Regions from separate parts of the Alkalihalophilus pseudofirmus genome, predicted to be linked through region 2. Evidence: a T-box and tRNA genes for the amino acid it is inferred to sense, from the RefSeq annotation. Region 2 holds a T-box; the other holds one or more tRNA genes.

Region 1 (8,643 bases), 1.8 Mb from region 2:
CATCTAAGCATGAAGCCCCCCTCAAGATGAGATTTCCCATGGAGTTAATCCAGTAAGACCCCTTAGAGATGATGAGGTTGATAGGTCTGGTGTGGAAGCATGGCGACATGTGGAGCTGACAGATACTAATCGGTCGAGGACTTATCCAAATTATTCTTGACATATGTTTACACATTATCTAGTTTTGAGAGAACCATCTCAAACATTCACTGTAAAGTGAATCATAGTCTGGTGGCGATAGCAAAGAGGTCACACCCGTTCCCATGCCGAACACGGTCGTTAAGCTCTTTTGCGCCGATGGTAGTTGGGGGCTTCCCCCTGTGAGAGTAGGACGTTGCCAGGCTTTAATATTCCACAGTAGCTCAGTGGTAGAGCAATCGGCTGTTAACCGATCGGTCGTAGGTTCGAGTCCTACCTGTGGAGCCAATTAGGAGAGCTGTCCGAGTTGGCCGAAGGAGCACGATTGGAAATCGTGTAGGCGGTGTAAAACCGTCTCGAGGGTTCGAATCCCTCGCTCTCCGCCAGCAAAGATTTCATATACTTATTAGTTGGCCCGTTGGTCAAGCGGTTAAGACACCGCCCTTTCACGGCGGTAACACGGGTTCGAATCCCGTACGGGTCACCATTTATATATCTATTATTTCTGCGATGGAGGATTAGCTCAGCTGGGAGAGCACCTGCCTTACAAGCAGGGGGTCGGCGGTTCGAGCCCGTCATCCTCCACCATTTATATCATACTCATTTACTTTTTAAAACGACGCGGGTGGAGCAACGAGCACTACATCATGAGAAACTTCGAGTAACCTCGACGCATGATAGCATCGTTGGCAAAACTTTTAGAGGAGAGGTATTCTTCTTTGAAAAAACAACATCCGTTTACTTTAAAACGACGCGGGGTGGAGCAGTTCGGTAGCTCGTCGGGCTCATAACCCGAAGGTCGGAGGTTCAAATCCTTCCCCCGCAACCAAAATGGTCCGGTAGTTCAGTTGGTTAGAATGCCTGCCTGTCACGCAGGAGGTCGCGGGTTCGAGTCCCGTCCGGACCGCCATTTTAAAAATAAGGCTTGGTAGCTCAGTCGGTAGAGCAATGGACTGAAAATCCATGTGTCGGCGGTTCGATTCCGTCCCAAGCCACCATCTTAATATATCAATTATATTAATTTAGTATTGACGAATTGATAGATGATATTGTATTATAGGTATTGTTGTTTGGAGGGGTAGCGAAGTGGCTAAACGCGGCGGACTGTAAATCCGCTCCCTCAGGGTTCGGCGGTTCGAATCCGTCCCCCTCCACCATCTTCATAGGGGCATAGTTTAAAGGTAGAACAGAGGTCTCCAAAACCTCCGGTGTGGGTTCAATTCCTACTGCCCCTGCCAATATATTATTACGGCGATTGTGGCGAAGTGGTTAACGCACCGGATTGTGATTCCGGCATTCGTGGGTTCAATTCCCATCAGTCGCCCCATTTTTAATTTTGGGCTATCGCCAAGCGGTAAGGCAACGGATTTTGATTCCGTCATGCGTAGGTTCGAATCCTGCTAGCCCAGCCATTTTTTGCGGAAGTAGTTCAGTGGTAGAACACCACCTTGCCAAGGTGGGGGTCGCGAGTTCGAATCTCGTCTTCCGCTCCATTTTTTTGTTTAAATTGAGGCGGCATAGCCAAGTGGTAAGGCACGGGTCTGCAAAACCCTTATCCCCGGTTCAAATCCGGGTGCCGCCTCCAATGATTTTTCTGCCGTGCCGGGGTGGTGGAATTGGCAGACACACAGGACTTAAAATCCTGCGGTAGGTGACTACCGTGCCGGTTCAAGTCCGGCCCTCGGCACCATATATTGCGCCCTTAGCTCAGCTGGATAGAGTGTTTGACTACGAATCAAAAGGTCGGGAGTTCGAATCTCTCAGGGCGCACCATTATTTTTTTTTATCTTTTTTTGATTTGCCGGTGTGGCGGAATTGGCAGACGCGCACGACTCAAAATCGTGTTCCTTCTGGAGTGTCGGTTCGACCCCGACCACCGGTACTTAATAGCTACTAATACCAAGACTTCAACGTTATGTTGAGGTCTTTTTTTTATTGTTTTCGTAACACGATCAAAATAACTTAAAATCGTGTGCGTTGGAGCCTGTTAGTGAAAAACGAAATAATTAACTGCTGATGAATTACGAATGATTAAGAAGAAAATTAATGATGACGAAGCATTTGATAAATTCTTTAGAGATTGCTATCTCAGAAATCTTAGACCAGCAACCATAACTTTAAGCATTAAGGAACGGTTTCTCAAGTACAAAATCAATATTTTGCTACATAATCAACCTAAACTGTGCAGCATAATCTTCATTTCAGGGTGACTTTGTGAAAGAATTTAAGAGTTTAAGAACAAGATGAACACTTCCGATACGAACACGCTCTTTACGTCTTATCTTGTTAGGAGATACCCCAACTACAAATTTGTTAAATAGCTGCAAAGATTGAATCCATACTTTCTAAAAAAAGCATTGATCTAAAGAGGGATTAATGCTTTTTTTGTTTAAGTATGTTATTATGATATTTTAATATTCTTTATATTTCGATAAAATTATACAGAGCTTCAGGATTTTTAAGTTGAGGGGTTGTTTTTTTCTAATTAAAGTAAACTTATAGTTTACTTGGAAGTGGAAGTTTGCAATAGACAAAACCTGTGCACAGTTGTTTACCAAGATGGATCAACGAGATGCTTTAACTTGTTTTTAGTTAGAATAATCTAGCTATACATTTTATTTTAAAATTATAAAGATGAAGGAGAATGTGTTCAAATGAGTAAAAATATTTCAAAAAGCCGTAGTTCAGTTTTTAACGATATAAATCGTGCCCCAAATCGTGCAATGATCAGGGCAACGGGGATTAATGACGAAGGCTTTAATAAACCCTTTGTAGGAATTGCTAGTACCTGGAGTGAAGTTACACCGTGTAACATGCATATTGATAAGTTGGCTCTAAAGACAAAGGAAGGAACTTTAGAGAATGGGGGAACTCCTTTTATTTTCAATACGATTACAGTATCAGATGGTATCTCAATGGGAACTGAAGGGATGCGTTATTCATTACCGAGTCGGGAGGTTATAGCCGATTCCATTGAAACAGTAATCGGTGCTCAAAGTTATGACGGGGTTGTAGCAATAGGTGGATGCGATAAAAATATGCCAGGATGTATGATTGCGATAGGGCGTTTAAATTTGCCGTCTGTATTTGTATATGGGGGGACGATTCGACCAGGAAAAGTAGATGGGAAAGACATAGATATTGTTTCTGCCTTTGAGGGAGTCGGAAAATACAATAATGGAGATATAGACCGTGATGAACTACATAAAATTGAATGTCAAGCCTGTCCGGGAGCTGGGTCATGTGGCGGGATGTACACAGCAAATACAATGGCCTCGGCGATCGAAGCAATGGGAATGAGTCTGCCAGGAAGTTCTTCCAATCCAGCCGAAACGCCAGATAAATTAAAAGATTGTGAAGAAGCAGGAAAGGCAGTGATGAATTTACTGGATAAAGGGATTACTCCAAAGGATATTATGACTAAACAAGCATTTGAGAATGCCATCACAGTTGTAATGGCTCTTGGCGGATCTACTAATGCAGTACTCCATTTACTCGCTATGGCTCATTCAGTTGATGTTGACCTTGACTTAGATGATTTTGAGCGAATCGGAGAGCGTGTGCCGCATATTGCAGATCTTAAACCAAGCGGGCGATATGTTATGGAACACTTATCAGAAATTGGAGGCGTACCGGGAGTAATGAAATTACTTCTTGAAAAGGGGCTTCTTCATGGTGATTGTATGACAGTTACTGGGAAAACACTCGAACAAAATCTTGCTGAAGTGGAACCATTAAGGGAAGGTCAAGAAATTATTTCTTTTGAAAATCCTAAGCGTAAAACAGGGCCTTTAGTTATCTTGAAAGGAAACTTGGCACCTGAGGGAGCTTTAGCAAAAATGTCAGGATTAAAAATAAAAGAAATAACCGGACCTGCTCGTGTGTTTGATACAGAAATAGATGCTACTAAAGCTGTGTTAAACAATGAGATTAATTCAGGAGATGTTATCGTAATTCGCTATGTAGGTCCTAAGGGCGGCCCAGGGATGGCTGAAATGCTGTCTATTACTGCCATCGTAGTTGGAAAAGGCTTAGGCGAAAAGGTCGGTTTAATAACTGATGGGAGATTTTCAGGAGGTACACATGGATTAGTCGTTGGTCATATCGCTCCTGAAGCACAGGTAGGTGGACCAATAGCATTAATTAAAGAAGGAGATATGATCACGATCAATAGTGAGACTCAGGAACTCCAAGTCGATATTTCACCAGAAGAATTTAAGGTGAGAAGAAAGGAATGGTCTGCTCCCCAACAAGATTTAAAAGGGTATCTTTCTAAATACGCACGTTTAGTTTCCTCTGCATCTAAAGGGGCAATAACTGATTAATAATTTACTTGAGGAAGAACAATAAAGAGAAAGGCCCACGTTGTTATGCTGATTTGCAAGGAGGACCTATACCTAAAAACCAACAAGGTTCTTATAATGCTTCACACTTCATTCGTACACAATCATCGAAAGACGATTATGCTTAGCGTGATCGTCTTTCTTCTTGCATAAAGAATACCTACCCTAGCAAGATAAGAAACTCCTAAAAAAGTGAAAGGATATCTCTCCCTCACGTCAAATAGACTTAATAACTAGTTTTTACAAAGAGGGGAGAGTGCCATGAACCAATCATTCATTGATCAAGTCCATTACATTCGCATTCCGGTGAGGAATTTAGAGACTGCATCTGTGTGGTATAGAGATGTGTTAGGGTTTCAACTTTTGAGCATTACCCACGATCCTTTTGCGATCATGAAAGTGAATGAGGGGCCTTTGTTGATTATCTTAGTGCCAACTACAGAGGCGACGTATGCTCATTTTTCAGTGAACGGGGAATCTGAGTTTTGTGTTGGTTTCACAAATCCTAAGCTGCAGGAATTTCATCAGCACTTATCTGAGCAGGGAGTTAAAGTAGAGGAAATAAAAGAAGACAATGGTCATGCTTACTTTTATTTCTATGATCCAGATGGAAAACAGCTTCAGGTGCATTGGTAATGCTTATCCCTGCTCTTAAGACTCTGACGATGGTCAGGGTCTTTTTTGTCGGGAGTGGAGGATTGTAATCTGCACAAAAGGGAATTAGACTAACACATAGAAAGTGAGGGATCTCAATTGACTCGGCATCAAATCGCATACAAGGAACCGAAGAAAATATTAACTCCTGCGAGCGGATTTTTATATGGGTATACCCATTCTCTTAACCCTTATACCGGCTGCTTATTTGGGTGTTCTTATTGTTATGTTAGACAGAGCCCGGTTGGCTTATTTAGAGGAGAAGAGTGGGGCGAGTGGGTTGATATAAAAAAAGGCATTCACGAAAAATACATTCGTGAAATGAGCAGCCTGCGAAAGCGGGGCAAAGAAGTAACGATTTTCATGGCATCTGCGACAGATCCATATCAATCGGTTGAATATAAAGAAAAGATAACAAGGGCTCTGCTTGAAGCAATGGTAGAGATGCCTCCAGATTTTCTTTTTGTGCAGACAAGGAGCCCGCTTGTCACGCGAGACATTGACTTGTTTTTAAAGCTTAAAGACAGCCTGCGCCTCAGTGTGACAGTTGAGACAGATCTCGATGAAGTACGAAAAAACTTCTCACCACAAGCCCCTCCAATTCAAGCAAGGCTGAAGGCAATCGGAGAGCTTCAAAAAAATGACTTGCCAGTACAAGCCGCGGTGGCGCCTGTACTCCCTTTTTCAAAACAATTCCCAGAAACCTTGGCTGCTCTCGTTAATCGAATAGTCATTGATGATTTTTATACGGGGGATGGAAGCAACGGGAAGAGAACGGAACGGCTTAAAATTAAAGAACGATTTACAGAAGAAGAATTAGAAAAGTGGTACGGAGAACATGTACACGAGTATGCGTATGAACAAATGAAAACAGCATTCTCTACTGAACAGATTTTAATCAGCAAGGAAGGGTTTATGCCTTATTAACTCATCTATAAGAACGTTCTTTAGCTAAAAGCAAAGGCGTTTCTTTTTATTTGACCTTATACCCTTATAGGTATATAATGTTGATATAAAGTAAAAGAAGAGGAGGAAGTTCCTGATGTCAGAACAAGAAAAACATGCATGCAAAAGTGATCAGTGAGGCATAACAAAGAAAGGAACAGATGGGGTAAAAAAGGCATCTAAGCCGCCTATATGACCAGCTGTTTACTTATGGTTCCTGGTAGGAGCTATCTTTATTGTATATAATGTCGGCCTGTACTTTATGGGTTTTTTCAAATAAATAGCTATAAGGGTAAGATCGGAGGCTTATATGGATGAACAGAAGAATGAGAGCAAGAATGGTGCTAGTAAAAATGAGACGGTCGAATCTAAATATATTCAACAGCATCTAGCAAACGAGCGAACGTATCTAGCGTGGATTAGAACGGCTATTGCTATTATTGGGCTAGGGTTTTTAGCTACGACTCTTCACTTTAATACGCCTTTGCATCAATTTATGGATAATGCATTAGCAATGTTTATAAGCGGCTTTTCACTCATGCTCGGTCTATTGACAATCGCACTCGCTACTCATGTGTATTTTCGTAACAGGAAAATGATTAATACACAAGAGTTTCATTCTTCTTTTAAGTTTATCGTGTATATGACTGCCGTAATTTTTATGATTTTAGTATTATTTATGGTGTACTATTTCTATCTAATGGCTGGAACGTAAGAAACGCAGTATACCTAATGGTGTATAAGGGTGAGGTGATTTACATGACAAGTGTGGTTGTCATTATGGCAATGGGCATTGCGTACTTTTTGTATAAAAGATATATACCTGTTATCGGTTTAAAATGTACTGATATACAGAATATAAAAGATAAAAATGAGGTTGTTATTCTCGATGTGCGTGATTTTCCCGTTGCAAATAAAACAAGTATAGACGGTACAATGAATATTCCGTTAGCCTATCTTAAAAGATATTATCACGACCTAGATAAGAAAATGATCTATCTCGTTTGTGCAGAAAGACAAGAGGTTAATTTAAGCGCACGTTTTCTAAAGAGTAAAGGATATCGTGTAGGAGGCTTTATGATTAAGAATGAGGCGACTCCTCACCCTTGTCGTGGTAAAGAGGCATACGGATTGTAAAATATACAGAGCAGAGGTGGGGTCTATGGTGAAAAGTCCTTGAATGCCAAGTGCTAGAGCGGTTGGAGACCACTCACTAAGAGAACATCATTTGATCACAAAAGCTGACTTTTCTTTAGAAGGTGAGAAGGCAGTTGTATTAACCTTTGATGATGGGCCTAGTAAATACATAGGTTCATTTCTTGATGTGTTAAATGAGGAGCAGGTTCAAGCCATGTTCTTTTGGCAGTCTCGGTTACTTCATTATAAGCGGCTGTGGAAAAGAACGATAGCTGAAGGGCATATGATAGGGACACATACTCATAGACATCCAAATCTTGCTCAATTGAATGCAGATAAGCAGAGAGAAGAGATCGAAACGAGCAAAAGAGAAATGGAGAGGATCATAGGCCTGCCCATTCAGCATTTTAGACCGCCTTTCGGTCAATATAATGTGGATACACTGAATATTGCAGCTGCTATGCAGCTCGATGTAGTCCTTTGGGATGTTCCTTCTTATGACTGGGAGTTAAAAAAAGATCCGGATAAAATCGTTTCAAATGTAGTAGAAAACGTAGAAAATGGATCAATTATCCTGCTGCATGAATTAGAGCAGACATTATATGTACTGCCACAATTGATAAAAGAATTAAAAAGAGACGGCTTCAGTTTTAGGACATTATAGGGGGAGTTAGAATGGAATTAATTATTCAAGGATTATTTATTGCTTTTATCGTATGGTTTGTTGTGAAGAGAATTTTACCTGCTAATGGCGTAAAACAAATCACAACTGAAGAACTAAGAAAAGAATTAACACGAAAAGATGTACAGCTTGTTGATGTAAGAACGCAAGGGGAATTCAGCGGACGTAAAATTAAACAAGCTAAAAACATTCCATTGCATGAGCTAAAAGGTCGTCATAACGAGCTTTCAAAGGGTAAAGAAGTGTTTGTGATCTGTCAAAGCGGGATGAGAAGCAATAAGGCCTGCGGTACATTAAAGAAATTAGGATATTCGAATATAACAAATGTCAAAGGCGGAATGTCCGCTTGGAGAGGCTGATCTCCATTAAAAACAAGAAGACTAGAGCAGATTCATTGCTCTAGTCTTCTTTTGTTGGAAACGTCATAGTGACGGTCGTGCCCGTTCCAACTTTACTATCATATTTAATTGTTCCGTTATGAGCTTCCACGATTTTAAAGCTGACTGTCAGCCCTAATCCAGTTCCCTTTTCTTTTTCGGAATAGAAAGGTTCTCCTAATTTTTTGATTCTCTCTTCACTAATGCCTTGGCCGTTATCTGCAATACTCACAATAATGGAGTCATCTTGTTTCTTGATATGAATACATATGTTCTTGGCCTCTGCTTCGATCGCGTTTTTAAGCAGATTAATGAATAGCTGCTTAAATTGATTCGGCTCACAATCAAGGAGTGTTGGATCATCCTC
Region 2 (8,643 bases):
AGATCCCTGCAATCGCAACTAATCCAAAAATAATCAATAACTGAGTGAGAAATGTATTTGGAATGCCAAATAAGGAATCTAACCCATATGCTGCTTGTAATCCAAGAAAACCGATCGGGCCGATGGTACCAGCAGCTACGGCAATAATGGAGAATGAATCTACCGCAATACCTAATACATTGTTTTTATTCATGATGTTTTTACCTACTAGAGGGTAAAGCAAAGTTCGAGGTTTAAAAGGCAATCCCTTAGAATAGCCATACATAAGTACTACTACACCTAATGTACCTAAAATCGCCCAAGCAGAGAATCCCCAATCAAGAAAAGATTGAGCAAGAGCTGGAACGATTGTCTCCTGCTGACCAGGCGGAATATCACCGTACATAGGCGGCGTCTCTAGAAAATGATAGATCGGCTCAGCAGCAGCCCAAAATACTCCTCCGCCTGCGAGTAACGTACACATTATCATGGAGATCCATTTAAATGTACTTGTTTCTGGTTTTTCACTTCTTCCGAGACGAACAGACCCGTACTTTGAAAACAATAACCCTAGTGCAATCAAGAACGTTAGAAGCATAAATACTTGCCAAAAGGCACCGAAATAGGTTGCAGACCAATTGAACGTAGCATCTACATAATTGGCAACCCCTTCAGCTGATATAAATGAAGCTAGTACGAATAAGATCAAAGCCCCGCCGCTAATGATAAAGACCGGCCAATCAATCGTTTGTTTATTCAAAAATATTACCTCCTATATAACTATCCGAAATAAAAATAACTTTATTACCCTACCATATAAATAAAGCTGGGTAAAACGTATCATTAATAGGCAAAATACTTAAATTTTAATCACTGTAGGACGAGCCTTATTATTAGCATTCTAATAAAGCACAAAAGCTATTCTCTCAAGGCCTTGTTTTTTGAAATCATTTGCTTCAACTAACAATTCTATTTATAATGAAATAAGCAGAAAAAGGAGGGGATATTATGCTTCACAAAACGTGGATGGATAAAGAAACGATTCGTACAGTGGAATGTGTACATACGGATGCAAAAAAATACATGGTCAATCGTGCTTTAACGAAAGGCAAAACATACGAGCTTAAAAATGAAACGGATGAATTTTATTTTGTCATTGATAACACTGGTAAAATGGGTGGGTATTACAAAGAGTATTTTAAGAATTAAGACAGTGGGATCACTGTCTTTTTTATGTTCGATTGAGAAAGACGTATTGATTGCTTCAACATGGTCATTCTACTAAACTAGATATATAGGGAAAAATGAGAGGGGGCCATGATGGTTGCTTTTACTGAAATGATCTCTTTTATCCAAAGTCATGGTTATATGGCCTTGTTTCTGATTTTTTCAATCGGATTATTCTTTTTTCCAGTCCCAAATGAAATCCTCCTGATGAGTGGAGGACTGATTGCTACCACTGCTTATGTAAATCCTATCCCAGCTATGTTTGTCGTTTATGCAAGCATTCTTGTGCACGGGACATCCCTTTATATCGTTGGTCATTTCTTAGGTACTAAATCCATTCCTATTAAAGAAGAACGGTCGATTTGGTATAGGCGGGCATTAAAGGGAAAAGAGCTGCTTGATCGTTATGGATTAAAGGCAGCATCGTTTAGTTACTTTTTTCCTTTTATCAGGCATGCGGTGCCATTTAGTGTAGGGTTGTCAGCTATTTCCTATCAACGTTTTGCGGCGATCGGATTTAGTTCTGCTTTTGTTTGGATGAACCTTTACTATTGGATTGGATTTCATTACGGCCGTTCGATTAAAGACTGGTCCTCATTTGTTCAACAATTAATTTACACATTAATAGGAATTGCGATCTTATTTGGCATTTATACCTTTATTAAATACAGAAGAGAACGTCACAGAAAGCAGCAGCCTAATGATCAATGAAAATGCCTGAAGGTTTATCAGGTATTTTTTTGTTGCCAATTTTCATCTTTTGATCTATGATAGCGTACGTACGAAAGGGGAATGCAAAATGAGAGTGAGAGTCAGCGGGAGAGATCAAAAAGAATTAGTTGATTTTATGAAAGACCTTGAGAAGCTTCAGAACTTCGAGGTTACGTACGCCTCTGAATTAAGAGATTCAACGCGCACGAACAATCCGAAGTATAGAAACAGTAAAGAGATTATGCAGTATGTTGATATAAAACGCAAATCATAAGAAAACAGACACCCTACACGGCATGCTTGGGTGTCTGTTTTTTTATAGAGCGTGCTTTATCCGGCTTTGAAACTAAAAAGATAGAGAAGAGAACAAGAGCTACTCCGAACCATTGAATCAGCGATAATTGGTCTTTGAAAATGAGAAATCCGATGCCGATTGCTACCACAGGTTCAATCGTAGATAAAATAGAAGCCCGGCTGGATTCGATCTCGGCTAAGCCACGTGTATAAAGCAAGTAAGCTAAAACAGTGGGGAAAAAGGCCAGCCCGAGTCCATAACCGACTACATCTATCTGAGTGAATAAATGAGCTTTGTTCCATAACCCTGATGTAGGAATCATAAACATAGCTGCACAAATAAACGAATACGTAGTAATGGTCATTGAAGAATATCGTTTCGAACTCACTTTAGCAAATATGCTGTACAAGGCATAAAAGAACCCAGATCCAATACCAACTAGCAGTATATACGGAGTAATAACTGTGTTGAAGCTTGGGAGAAGACCAACGACAAACGCACAGCCTATAATTGTCAGTACTAGGGCTGTTACTTTATTTGGTGTTAACCATTCTTTAAAAAATATTCGAGATAACAGCGTTACAAAAAATGGGCCCGTATATAAAAGGACAACTGCCAGCGATAGATTTGATTGATCAATCACGGTAAAGAAGCACCAATTAAAGAATACAATACTGATAATACCGGTACCAATAAATAAAGGCAGATCGCGAATGTGAATCCTTAGCATCTTTCTATTTGTAATAATCAAATAGCCCACTAGCAAGAGCGCAGAAAAGATTGCTCGTATTGCGACTATTTCCCAAGCTGTAAAGCCATACGAATAAAGGGGCTGCACAAATAAACCAATAATCCCCCAAAGAGCTGCGCCTAAGACAGCATAAAGATAGGCTTCTTTAACGCTCATCCATCATCCCTCCACACATCCATTCCTATTATCATATCACGACTCATATAGCTTGTAAGCAGGGTACATGTATTTTGTAAGAATTAGTAAAAGAGATTGCAGAAATGCCAATAGTAGCATATACTTTCTTAAAAGATGACACATGTACGTACATAAAAAAAGCGATGAGAAAGAGGAGTACATACTTAAAGCCTTCTTAAGAGAGCTCGTGGCAGGTGGAAACGAGTGCTGGCTGTGTATGGAATGGACTTTTGAGCTGTAGGCTGAACATAACAAGTAGGCTGTATCGTGTTGGTCCCGACGTTATCAGGGGATGCTGTTTCATAAAAATGAGACGGTTTAAGCGGGTTTATTAAGTTGTGCATATAAACCAATAAAGGTGGTACCACGGGCTCTCCCGTCCTTGTATAGGATGTGGAGGGCTTTTTTTATTTATTAAAGGGGGTGATCGTCATGGATTCTGATTGGTGGTGGCAAAGACTTTTTCCGACATGAATAAAACAAATAAGGAGAGATAGTGATGACTCAAAAACAAACTTTAGTATCAGGGATCAGACCAACAGGCGATCTCCACCTTGGAAATTATATAGGAGCGATGAAGGAAATTCATAGGCTGCAAAAAGAATATGAGGCTTACTATTTTATAGTTGATTTGCATGCATTAACGACACATCCTAAGCCCGAATTAATAAAATCAAGGACACGTGATGCAGTGAGAAGTTATTTAGGAGCCGGCCTTGACCCAAATCAGGCAACGATTTACGCCCAATCATCATTGGCTGCTGAGATAAGTGAATTACATCTTTACTTGAGTATGGTTATGCCTATTGGTGAGCTGTTAAGATGTCCCACATTTAAAGAAAAAGCAAAACAGCATGCTGATCACGTTAGTTATGGGTTAGTAGGGTATCCGGTCTTAATGGCAGCTGATATGTTTATTCATGGAGCTCATAAGGTGCCTGTTGGAGCAGATCAGCTTGTGCACATCGAAATTGCAAGAGATCTCGCACGCAAATTTAATTCTATGTATGGAGAAATATTGACTTTGCCAAACGGAATGGTTGAAAAAGAGGCGAGGGTACCCTCATTAGGCGGAAAAGGAAAAATGAGTAAATCATTAGGGGCGAAAACCTATATTTCTCTGCAAGATTCAAAAGAAACAATCGAAAATAAAGTGAAGAGAGCTTATTCTGATCCAACACGTACCCATCTAAGCGATCCCGGCCACCCGACAGTAGGTGGCTGTAATGTATATCATCTCCATTCCTATTTTTCCAATGAAGAAGTGAGGAAAGATATAGAGAAGAGATGCAGCGATGCAAATATAGGATGTGTAAGGTGTAAGCAAATGCTTAGTGAATCTATCATTGAGCTGACAGAACCGATGCAAAAGCGCGCTCTGGCCTACAGTGATATCGATGTGGATGACATTTTACGAGAAGGGGCTAAAAAAGCGCAAGAATCAGCGCAGGTAACGATTGCTAAAGTGAGGAAGGCAATCGGGCTGATTCAATTATAATTTCACGTAATGAATTAAAAACACAAAATAATTCAATATAAAAAAGCCGCTAGTGAATAACTAGCGGCTTAACTTATTACTTTTTGTATTCAAGGAATTCATTGTAAGTCATTTGCTTATCAATTAAGCCATCTTCCGTAAGTTCAATAATACGGTTAGCAATGGATTCATTAAATTGATGGTCATGACTCGAGAAGATCATGGAGCCTTTGAAGGCAATTAAGCCATTATTTACAGCTGTAATTGATTCAAGATCTAAGTGGTTAGTAGGCTCATCTAACAGCAATACATTTGCACCGCTTAACATCATTTTAGACAGCATACAACGAACTTTTTCTCCCCCTGAAAGCACGCTTGCTTTTTTCAATACTTCCTCACCAGAGAACAACATTCTTCCAAGGAAGCCGCGTAAGAATGTTTCACTATCGTCTTCCGGAGAGTATTGACGCAGCCAGTTGACAAGGTTTAAGTCACAGCCTTCGAAGTATTCGGAGTTATCTTTAGGGAAGTAAGCTTGAGAGGTGGTTACTCCCCACTTATACGAACCGCTGTCAGGCTCCATTTCACCAGCTAAAATTTTGAATAAAACGGTTTTCGCAATTTCATTTGTACCAACTAAAGCGATCTTATCGTCTTTATTCATTGTAAAGCTGACGTTGTTTAGAACTTTTTCGCCATCAATTGTTTTTGTTAATCCTTCAACACGAAGCAAATCATTCCCGATTTCACGTTCCGGTTGGAAGTGTACATATGGATATTTACGGGAAGAAGGTTTAATATCGTCTAAAGAGATCTTATCAAGCAGCTTTTTACGTGACGTTGCTTGTTTCGATTTAGAAGCATTCGCGCTGAATCTAGCTACGAAGTTTTGAAGCTCTTTAATTTTTTCTTCTTTTTTCTTATTTTGGTCTTGAGCCATTTTAAGAGCTAACTGACTGGACTCATACCAGAAATCGTAGTTACCTACATAAATTTGAATCTTGCCAAAATCAAGGTCTGCGATATGAGTACATACTTTGTTTAAGAAGTGACGGTCATGGGAAACAACAATGACAGTATTCTCAAAGTTAATTAAGAATTCTTCTAGCCACTGAATCGCTTGTAAGTCAAGGTGGTTAGTCGGCTCATCTAGTAAAAGGACATCGGGCTCACCAAATAACGTTTGAGCAAGTAATACTTTTACTTTCTCACTACCTGTTAGATCAGCCATTTTCTTTGAGTGAAGATCTTCTTGAATGCCTAATCCTTTTAGTAGGATCGCAGCTTCAGACTCGGCTTCCCAACCATTTAACTCTGCAAATTCACCTTCAAGCTCCGCTGCTTTAATGCCATCTTCATCAGAAAAATCTTCCTTCATGTAAATAGCATCTTTCTCCTGCATCACTTGGTAAAGGCGTGCATGTCCCATAATAACTGTTTGAAGCACTTCATACTCTTCGTATTCGAAGTGGTTCTGCTTTAACACAGCGAGACGCTGGCCAGGCTTCATATGCACGTCGCCTTGTTGTGGTTCAATTTCACCAGATAAAATTTTCAAGAACGTTGATTTCCCTGCGCCGTTCGCACCAATTAAGCCGTAACAGTTACCAGGTGTAAATTTAATATTAACTTCTTCAAATAGTTTACGGTCCCCATATTGTAGACCAACATTTGTTACTGTAATCATGTAGCTATATGCCTCCAATGTCTGTAATCGTATGAATTATACCATTCCTAACAACAAGAGGATAGCCAAAGAGCTGTTTTCTCAAAAAAACATCATAAAATGCGATTCGAAAAATGATTACAATAAGTAATAAAAAGCATATACAGCAAGGCCTGCACCAGCTGCGAGCATCACCACAGCAAGAAATTTCATTGATTTTAAAGAGTAATTGACAATGATTGCCCCAAGTAAAACAGCAAAGTATAATGAGAAGTCAAGCGGGAAACGTTCGACTGAATGAAGAAATGTATCTCTTGTTGCAATCATAATCAAGACAGGAGCTAAATAAATCAAGGCAACAATAATCAATCCGATGGTATTCTTTTGTTTTAACGTAAAGTTCATCAGGAACACACCTTTCTAACGTATGGTTATTACGTATAATGTGCCCATAATATTCATTTTTATCATCCATTTGAAAAGGGGAGAGGCTGTTGAGTATAGAGAAAATGCATGAGGCAGAACAGATTCTAAAAACGTATTATGGCTATGATTCCTTTAGGTATGGTCAACAACAAATTATTGAACAGGTGTTAGCCCAAAAAGATACGCTTGGGATTATGCCTACAGGCGGGGGGAAATCTCTTTGTTATCAAATTCCAGCGCTTACTCTTGAAGGAGTAACATTGGTGATCTCGCCATTAATATCATTAATGAAAGATCAAGTAGATGCCCTTCATCAGCTTGATATAGCAGCTACATATTTAAATAGTACATTAACAAGAGAAGAGGAAGAAGAACGGATCAGTCTTATTCAGACAGGTGAGTATAAACTGGTGTATGTTGCGCCCGAACGATTAGTGCAGCCATTCTTCCAACAACTGCTAGCTTCAATTCCGCTTTCATTAGTAGCTATTGATGAAGCCCATTGTTTGTCTCAATGGGGGCATGATTTTAGACCGAGCTATTTAGGGATTTCAGCGTGGCTCAACAATTTTAATCAAAGGCCGCCAGTCTTAGCTTTAACTGCTACAGCCACTAAGGCAGTACAAAAAGACATCCAAAATCATCTAGACATCCAAAACGAGAATACGGTTGTCACCGGTTTTAATCGTGAGAATTTAACGTTAAAGGTATTAAAGGGAATAGATAAATGGCGTTATGTGAAACAGTATGTACAAACCCATAAAAGCGAAGCCGGGATTATGTATGCAAATACACGTAAAGAAGTGGAACAGCTGTATCATAAGTTACAAGAGGTCGATATTCAGGCAGCAATGTATCACGGTGGACTGAATGAAAATGAAAGAGCACGACATCAAGAAGCTTTTTTGCATGATCAAGTAAGTGTGATGGTAGCGACCAATGCGTTTGGGATGGGGATTGATAAAAGTAATGTCAGGTACGTTGTCCACTACAATATGCCGCGTACAATCGAATCATATTACCAAGAGGCTGGTCGTGCCGGACGAGACGGAGAAGATAGTGAATGTGTACTCTTGTTCAGCCCTCAAGATATTCGTGTTCAATCCTTTTTAATTGAACAATCTGAGCTGACAGAAGACCGTAAAGCTCAAGAGTATGAGAAGCTTCAACAAATGACGTCTTATATTCATACGGAAGGCTGCTTAATGACGTACATCTTAAGCTATTTTGGGGATGTGTCTAAAGCGGATTGCGGCAGGTGCTCATCATGTGTCCGTGAAGGAGAAAAAGTGGACCGAACGAAAGAGGCACAAATGGTTTTCTCTTGTATAAAACGAATGAGGGAACGCTTCGGAAAAATGATGGTGGCTCAAGTATTAGCTGGCTCTGAAAATCAAAAAATAAAACAGCTGCAGCTTTATACTCTTCCGACCTATGGCATTATGAGCGGGTATACGGCAAAGTATGTGGCAGAGTTTATTGACTATTTAACAGCCGAGAAATACATTAAACCCACTGGTTCACAGTATCCAACACTTCAGCTGACTGATTTAGCTCTGCCTGTTCTTAAAGGGGAAAAGCAAGTTCATCAATTTGTTGCTTTGCAAAAAGAAGAGGCAGAAGAAAATGATGAAGTATTTGAAGCATTACGGGATTGCAGAAAAAATCTTGCAGCAAAAGAAAATATCCCTCCTTATATGGTGTTCTCTGATAAAACGCTCAAGCAGATGAGTCAATATATTCCATTAACTAAAGAGGAATTATCCATGATACAGGGAGTGGGCGAACAAAAACTTGAGCGGTATGGAGAGACTTTCTTGGATGTACTCAGTTCGTTTAAGGATCAAAAAACAACAATGATTAATGAAACAGCAACTAGATTAAGCTCAAGTTCTAAAGGCACGAAAGCAACAAAAGGAAGCCACCTCATCACA

Evidence for each region. The T-box of region 2 lies ahead of trpS (tryptophan--tRNA ligase). A T-box ahead of a tRNA ligase gene usually reads a tRNA of that ligase, here a tRNA-Trp.
Region 1: it encodes a tRNA-Trp, which carries the amino acid that the T-box ahead of trpS (tryptophan--tRNA ligase) is inferred to sense. The anticodon was not compared.

What each region holds. Positions count from the first base shown of each region.
Region 1 is NZ_CP117835.1:635,960-644,602, forward strand. It holds rRNA gene PQ478_RS03235 (23S ribosomal RNA) at 1-149, shown strand, start outside; rRNA gene rrf (5S ribosomal RNA) at 228-343, shown strand; tRNA gene PQ478_RS03245 (tRNA-Asn) at 352-426, shown strand; tRNA gene PQ478_RS03250 (tRNA-Ser) at 431-524, shown strand; tRNA gene PQ478_RS03255 (tRNA-Glu) at 551-625, shown strand; tRNA gene PQ478_RS03260 (tRNA-Val) at 651-726, shown strand; tRNA gene PQ478_RS03265 (tRNA-Met) at 891-967, shown strand; tRNA gene PQ478_RS03270 (tRNA-Asp) at 972-1,048, shown strand; tRNA gene PQ478_RS03275 (tRNA-Phe) at 1,061-1,136, shown strand; tRNA gene PQ478_RS03280 (tRNA-Tyr) at 1,211-1,295, shown strand; tRNA gene PQ478_RS03285 (tRNA-Trp) at 1,303-1,376, shown strand; tRNA gene PQ478_RS03290 (tRNA-His) at 1,390-1,465, shown strand; tRNA gene PQ478_RS03295 (tRNA-Gln) at 1,476-1,550, shown strand; tRNA gene PQ478_RS03300 (tRNA-Gly) at 1,557-1,631, shown strand; tRNA gene PQ478_RS03305 (tRNA-Cys) at 1,650-1,723, shown strand; tRNA gene PQ478_RS03310 (tRNA-Leu) at 1,740-1,828, shown strand; tRNA gene PQ478_RS03315 (tRNA-Arg) at 1,835-1,911, shown strand; tRNA gene PQ478_RS03320 (tRNA-Leu) at 1,939-2,020, shown strand; gene ilvD (dihydroxy-acid dehydratase) at 2,793-4,463, shown strand; gene PQ478_RS03330 (VOC family protein) at 4,743-5,117, shown strand; gene PQ478_RS03335 (SPL family radical SAM protein) at 5,235-6,062, shown strand; gene PQ478_RS03340 (YidH family protein) at 6,391-6,795, shown strand; gene PQ478_RS03345 (rhodanese-like domain-containing protein) at 6,840-7,217, shown strand; gene PQ478_RS03350 (polysaccharide deacetylase family protein) at 7,261-7,881, shown strand; gene PQ478_RS03355 (rhodanese-like domain-containing protein) at 7,893-8,258, shown strand; gene PQ478_RS03360 (PAS domain-containing sensor histidine kinase) at 8,299-8,643, opposite strand, start outside.
Region 2 is NZ_CP117835.1:2,390,558-2,399,200, reverse strand. It holds gene PQ478_RS12880 (BCCT family transporter) at 1-745, opposite strand, end outside; gene PQ478_RS12875 (DUF6501 family protein) at 988-1,188, shown strand; gene PQ478_RS12870 (DedA family protein) at 1,297-1,917, shown strand; gene PQ478_RS12865 (DUF3970 family protein) at 2,006-2,191, shown strand; gene PQ478_RS12860 (DMT family transporter) at 2,205-3,119, opposite strand; T-box leader at 3,275-3,527, shown strand; gene trpS (tryptophan--tRNA ligase) at 3,640-4,638, shown strand; gene PQ478_RS12850 (ABC-F family ATP-binding cassette domain-containing protein) at 4,715-6,304, opposite strand; gene PQ478_RS12845 (hypothetical protein) at 6,422-6,688, opposite strand; gene recQ (DNA helicase RecQ) at 6,778-8,643, shown strand, end outside.